2 regions of the Mycobacterium sp. NGS41 genome follow, and region 1 is predicted to be linked to the other one. Evidence: riboswitches for the same ligand, from Rfam matches in the RefSeq annotation. Region 1 holds a riboswitch; the other holds the start of a gene.

Region 1 (3,409 bases):
GTAGGACTGGCCGAGGACCTGAGATCCGGCGTAGTACATGAAGATCGTGGCCGACAGCCCGATGCCGAGCCCGGAAGACGCGATCAGTACATATTTCCAGGCCGCTTCGGTGGCGCCCTCGGTGTTGTCCAGAGCCACCAACAGCGCGGACACCACGGTGGTGATCTCCACGGCGATCCAGAGCAGGGCAAGCCCGTTGACCAGTGGTGCGCAGATCATCGACCACGCAAAAGCATTGAGCCCCAGATAGAACCGCCGGCTGTGGCGGGCGAATGCGATCCGCTTCTCGACCGATTCGTCGCGTACCGCGCGCGCCTCGGCCTCCAGATAGCCGATCGCGTAGATCGCCGTCGCGGCGTACAGGAAGCAGGTACCAAGCACGAACACCACCGATAGAGCGTCGGCGCGTAAGTAGCGCAGCGCGGTCTGGGTATGGCCGAGGGCACCTGGCACCGATGCGACCGCCAACGCAAGCGTGCTAACCCCGGTCAGCACGGTCAACGCCGCGGCAATCCGGTGCGGCACCACAGCGCACACGGTGGTCGCCACCAACGGCAGCGCGATCAGCAGCACCAGGACCACCGACATTGCCTAGCCTCGGAGCCGGTCAAGGTTCGCGGTCGACAAGGATTGGCTGCGGCGGTGATGAGTGCGCATCAGCACCCCGAATACCACCACCGCGACGAGTAAGTCGAACAGGAACGCCACTTCCAAAATCAACGGCATTCCCGCCGCCACGACCAGGCTGGCTACCGAGACACCGTTTTCCAGGGAGAAGAATCCGATGGCCTGGCTGACCACGTCGCGGCGCACGATCATCAAGATGAACGCCACCAGCACTACTGCCACGGATAAGCTCAGCGCCGCGGTCGGTAGCACGTCGGAGTGAATGCCGAGAACACCGACGGTGAAGAAACCGAATGCGCCGACTCCGATTGAAATCAATACCTCCTGCGCCACACCGAGCGCACCGCTGCCCGCGATCTCCTGGTTGGCCTCGCGCAGCAAGCTGACGATCAGCAGTGGCACCACAACGACTTTGAGCATTAGCGATAACGCCGCCAGCGCGTAGAGTTCCGGAACATGGCGCCCAAATGCCACCACCGCCGCCAGCACACTGACGGCCAGTGATTGACCGGCGTACAGACGCACTTGTGCGCGCAGCAGCGCAGCGCGCAGCATACCGAATTCCAATAGCAACACTATGAGCGCCACCGTGTTGGCGATGCCGTCGAATACGCTTGGAGCGGAATAGGTGGCAGCCACTGCCATCATCCACCTCCCAGATAGAGGGTAAATACCGCCAGTACTGCTAAAAGCAGTGCAGCGGAGACGAATTCGGTGATCTTGAAAAGCCGGAGCTTGGCGTAGGTGTTGTCGAGGACCGCGATGGCGCAGCCAAGTAACAGTGCCTTGCCCAAGATCGCGGGAATGGCCAGCGCCACGGCCATTGCCGACGTGCTTGAGGCCATACCCCACGGAGCAACGAAGACGTTGAGCAAGATTACATACAGCACAAGTTGTTTGGCCGCCGATCCCCACTGCAGCAGGGCCAGATCGGGGCCGGAATGCTCGAACGATCGCCCCGTCTCGATCATCCCGAACTCCGTGGTGCCGGTATGGGTCTCGACAGGAATACGGCCGGTTTCGAACAGGATCACCATGAACAATGCCGCCGAAGCCAGCAGGTGCGCTGGCCGCACAATCTGCGCGGGTCCGCTTCGCACGGTCGCGCCCAGCACATACGGCAGGTCGGTGGTGGTGATCATCGCGACCGTGAAAACCACCAGGAGCATGACCGGTTCAGTGATCGCCGCGAACGTCTTGGTGCGGCTGGAGGCCAATTGCGCGTATGCATCGCCGGTCTCGGCGGCGGCCGCCGCGACCAGGAAGCTGGCGAACGCCAAAATCAAACCGCCGCCGAGGATATCACCCATGTAGCCCAGCGGTAGGGCGTAGCTGGTAAGTACCGGGATCAGCATCGGCACGGTCAGATAGCACGCCAACGAGGCCAATGGCGCTATGCGGAACAATGGTCCCGCCCCTTGAGGCACCAATGTTTCTTTGCCGAACAGCTTCGCCAGATCGAAGTAGGGCTGCAGGACACGAGGGCCCCGCCGGCCCTGCAGACGCGCCTCAAACCGCGCGATGAATCCGCTGACACCAGGCGCGCCTGCTGCGACAGTCAGAACCTGCAACGCCTGGATCACCGGCAGCGGGAGACCATTCACGGGTCACCCTTGATAACCGCTGTCGCGCAATGCGATTCGACGCGTGACACGAGGTGTGGGCTCATCGTGGGCCGCCGCACCCACCGCCGTTAGGGCGGCAATAGGCGTAATCCACCTGCGACTCCTTCGGTGCACAGGTGCCATCAGCCTTGGGGCGGTTCGGAAATCAAATTTCCTGGCGGACTCCATCGCCTTTGTCAGTTAAACAACAGGGATTCGGGTTGGTCAAGCGTCAACTTAGTTGGCGACGACGAAGCGGTGATATCCGACCTTCAGGATGTTGACATGCCGGTAGTTCCGCGGGCGCGATGCGCCGCGGAGCAGTCAGCCGGCCATGCCCTTCGTCTCAGTTAGGGATAAAGCGTCTTTTCTGTTCTGTGACCTCCTCCGTGGTCATGAGTCCAGAGTCGTGCAGCTTGGCAAGGAGCGATTGCGCCCGTGCGGCGAGTTCGTTTAGCTCGGCAGCTATTTCGGTAACTGGGCCGTCGGGTGGCTGCTGCGCTGGCTTCGGCATTTCGCGACCCGTCATCCTCATCCGCTCACCTCCAAGCCCCATGGACGTAGTGCTACCGACCGCACCTCCCGCCACACCCGCTAGTGCCATCTCACTGAACAGGCCGCTGGAAGTAACTGCCGCAATTTCGGGAACGGCTTCGGCGCTGGTGATCGGCAATGCATAGGCGGCAGGGCGGAATGCCGGAGCCGCAGACGCCCAGCCCGGCGGCACCGACAACCCGCGGATCGAGATGCCCTGTCCCATGCTGGCAGCCACAGGCTGCGCCGCTGTCGACGGTTCACCTACGCCACCTGCGCCGCCGGCAATCCATTGTGGCAACATGGCGGCGCCCGGCCCATCTCCGGTGAACGGCCCCTCACCTTTAGCGAAGTCACGGTCGGCATTGATCCGAAGAGCTCTCATCGTCGTCGTTGCCGAGACCGACGACGCCGACCCGCTAAAAATCGACGCCGGCGCCGCGGTAGCGGCCGCTACTGTATCGGCGGCGGCCACAGGTATGGCGATCGCCGTCAGGATGGTCCCCAGGGTGGAGAGCGGGTCCGGCGGATCGGCTGCCGCCGGTGCCGCCGCGAGCCCCTGCAGGGCCTGGGGGAGCGCCGACATCACTTTCGGGCCGCTCGACATGATCGCCTGCGGTACCGCGGCGGCTTGGCCGGCCACT
Region 2 (3,409 bases), on a different contig from region 1:
CAGGCCACCACACTGGCCGGGAAGACACTCGGCCCGATCGACACCGGCCCCTACTACGCGGTTCCGGTATGCGTCGGTGCGATGGGAACCAAGGGCGGGCCGCGGACGGACCATGACGGTCGCGTGCTTCACGTCACCGGCGAGCCGATCGCGGGTCTGTTCGCTGCGGGCAACGCGATGGCCGGCGTGACCGGACGAGCGTATGGCGGCGCCGGTGGGACCATCGGCCCGGCAATGGTTTTCGGTTACCGCGCAGGATATGCGGCCGCCACCGGGAAGTCCGTCGAGTAGCGCGAGCAGACGTAAAAGCCCCCGCACGCACGGCGTGTCGGGGGCTTTTACGTCTGCTCACCCTGGGAAACGGGTGCGGCCGCGGTGTGCCGCATAACCAACAGGATCAGCGGTACCGCGGCGAGTTCCGTGACAACCGCAAATACGACGACGCTGCCGACGGTTAGGCCGAACAGCGCGCCAATGACAGCGCTGCCGGCGAACCAGGCGAGGCCGTAGATGCCGGTGAAGATGCCGTAGGCGGAGGCGCGCCGAGCCGGCGATACCATCGGGGCCACTGCGGCCGGGATGATCGATTCATGAACGCCCATCCCCAAGCCCCACAGGCAGCTGCCGATCAGGGCGGGCCAGAAGCCGCCGAGGAAGACCAGCGGCGCGTACGCGGCAGCGGCCACCGTCAGCGGTACCAACAGACCGATACCGACCCGGTCGAAAAGACGTCCGAACACCAGGGAGCCGGCACCCGACACCGCCATTGCGGAGGCGTAGAAGACCGGTATATACGTCGCAGAAATGGTGCCGGTTTGCTGGAAGTGGTAGGCCATGATCGGAAAGTCGGCGAAGCCGGCGGCCACCAACCCCGCGGCGACGAGGTAGATCCAAAACACTCGCGGCAGCTGCTGCGTGCGCATCGGTGCGGTGGCCGGGTCAAGATCCTGCGGGCGTGGATAAAGTAGCCGCGCCACCCCCAGCAGCGAGAGCATAATCACAGCCGGAACGGCAAGCGCGCCGAACGCGAGCCGATAGTTGCCATGAGTGCTGGCGACGACAAACGCGACGAGTAATGGACCGACCAGAGCGCCGAATTGGTCGAGCGCTTCATGTACACCGAAGCCCCAGCCATAGCCCATCCGTTTTGCGGCATGGGAGAGCATGGCGTCACGAGGCGGGTTGCGGATTGCCTTCCCGATTCGTTCCGCGATCACCAGGACGGCCGCGATCTGCCAGCTGCCGGCCAATGCCATCAGCGGCACCACCGACATCTGCAAGACGTAGCCGCCGATAGTGATCGGCCAGTACAGTCCGGTGCGGTCTGCAGCGCGTCCCGAGACCAGGCGCAACCCGTAGCCGAGCAGTTCGCCGAATCCGGTGATCACCGCGATCGCCAGCGCTCCGGCACCAAGCAGACCGAGGAACTGTCCGACGATGCTGCGGGACGCTTCATACGTGAAGTCGGCGAAGAAGCTCATCACGCCGACCATCAAGACGAACTTCAGCGCGGGCGATAACCGGCGACCGCGCTGGCGGGAGGCGTTGTTGGGCAACGCCTTTCCCTCGTTGTCGACGGTATCGGGCTGGTCACTCATGGGGAGCCCTGCTTGCGATCTGGTTCTGGTGGCACGCAGCCTCGCCACGAGCACCGCTACCGCACAACACAATTCGACTTGCGAACGGAGGGAACATAGCCACCTGCGACTCCTTCTTTTCGCAGGAGCCATCAGCCATGTGACGGTTAGGAGACGATCTTCCTGGCGGGCTCCTTCGCCGCTGCCAAGTTAACCAACGCGCATTCCTATTGGTCAAGCAATAGCATCGGCGAGCAGACGCAAAAGCACCCGTTTCGGCACGAAATCGGGGGCTTTTACGTCTGCTCACCCTTGGAAACCAAGCGTTCCGCTGCGGTATAGGGATCGTCGTGGCCGTCGACCACCGACTCAGCGAGCCCGTCGAGATCCGGGCTGCTCCGCAGCCGGGTTTGCGCCAGCGACAGGATTTGGGCCCGGGCCCGAGCTAGCCGTCGGGCGCGGCTGTCGGCGCGGTGATGATCGTCGATCGCGGTCACGAGGTCCGAAACACCTTCTCCCCGTGCGGCAATGAGGCTGAGGATGGGTGCTTTGGTCTCAGCTCGCAGGTCCCGCACGGTCTGTTCGGCGCCCTCCCGGTCGGCCTTATTGACCGCCACGATGTCAGCGACTTCCAGCACACCCGCTTTGGCGGCCTGGACCGCGTCGCCGGCCCCGGGATTGAGGACGACGACGGTCGGGTCCGCGACGGCGGCGATCTCGATCTCGGATTGGCCCACGCCCACGGTCTCCAACAGGATCACGTTGTATCCGATCGCACCCAGCAGGCGGATAGCCGCCGGAACCGCGGCGGCCAGGCCGCCGATATGGCCGCGGCTTGCCACCGAACGGATCAGCACGTCGGAGTCGTTGATATGCGCGGCCATTCGTATCCGATCGCCCAGCAGCGCACCACCGCTGAACGGCGACGAGGGATCCACGGCCAGCACAGCCACTCGGCAGCCACGCTCCCGGTACGCGCCGACCAGTGCCGCGATCGTCGTCGACTTGCCGGCGCCCGGCGGTCCGGTTATGCCTATTACACCGACGTCGCGGGCCGCTCGCGCCTCGGGACCACCAAGGCTTGCCAGTACTTCGTCGCGGCGGTCGCCTTCGACAAGACTGAGCAACCGACCCGCGGCACGCGGAGAACCGTTGCGCGCACTGGCAATCAGATCGGCGATGTCCATCTTGCGGCCTATTCGACTCCTTAGGGCGCAGCGACCTCGATGACGGTCGCGGAACCCATCCCGCCGCCCGCGCACATAGCGGCGACCCCTATGCCGCCGCCGCGCCGACGCAGTTCGTACACCAGGGTGACGAGCATCCTGGCGCCGGTCGCCGCCACCGGATGTCCGAGCGAGCAGCCGCTGCCGCTGACGTTGACTTTGTCCGGGTCCAGATCGAGCAGCTTGACGGTGGCCACACACATTGCCGCGAATGCCTCGTTGATCTCGAACAGGTCTACGTCGGAAACTGAAAGTCCGGCCCGCTTAAGCGCTTTCGGAATAGCGTCGACGGGTGCCAAGCCCGTCGAGGCGGGATCGACACCGACCGAGGCCCAGGAAACCACGCGCGCCAGTGCGGGCAGTCCCAGCTCGTCGCTGGCGATGGTTAGCACCGCGGCGGCGTCGTTGGCGCCGCAGGAGTTGCCGGCGGTAATAGAAAAGCCATCGATTTCGGGATGCAGCGGCTTGAGGGCAGCCAGTTTCTCCATGCTTGTGTCGCGGCGCGGGTGCTCGTCGACCGAGAACATGCCATGCGGCGTCTGAATCGGGACGATCTCGTCGACGAAACGGCCCTCGTCGATAGCGGCGATCGCGTTGCGGTGCGAC

The links. A riboswitch is a leader RNA that binds a small molecule or an ion and turns the genes downstream of it on or off. The one in region 1 is predicted to bind fluoride.
Region 2: linked by a shared signal. The riboswitch ahead of AC5Y21_RS11000 (MFS transporter) and the one ahead of AC5Y21_RS20340 (respiratory chain complex I subunit 1 family protein) in region 1 are both predicted to bind fluoride.

Annotation. Positions count from the first base shown of each region.
Region 1 is NZ_JCALDF010000027.1:6,755-10,163, forward strand. Features, by position in the region: gene AC5Y21_RS20330 (proton-conducting transporter transmembrane domain-containing protein) at 1-588, opposite strand, end outside; gene AC5Y21_RS20335 (hydrogenase) at 592-1,272, opposite strand; gene AC5Y21_RS20340 (respiratory chain complex I subunit 1 family protein) at 1,272-2,231, opposite strand; fluoride riboswitch at 2,359-2,433, opposite strand; gene AC5Y21_RS20345 (PPE family protein) at 2,578-3,409, opposite strand, start outside.
Region 2 is NZ_JCALDF010000009.1:54,075-57,483, reverse strand. Features, by position in the region: gene AC5Y21_RS11005 (FAD-dependent oxidoreductase) at 1-291, shown strand, start outside; gene AC5Y21_RS11000 (MFS transporter) at 339-1,598, opposite strand; fluoride riboswitch at 1,714-1,787, opposite strand; gene AC5Y21_RS10995 (ArgK/MeaB family GTPase) at 1,874-2,764, opposite strand; gene AC5Y21_RS10990 (thiolase family protein) at 2,785-3,409, opposite strand, start outside.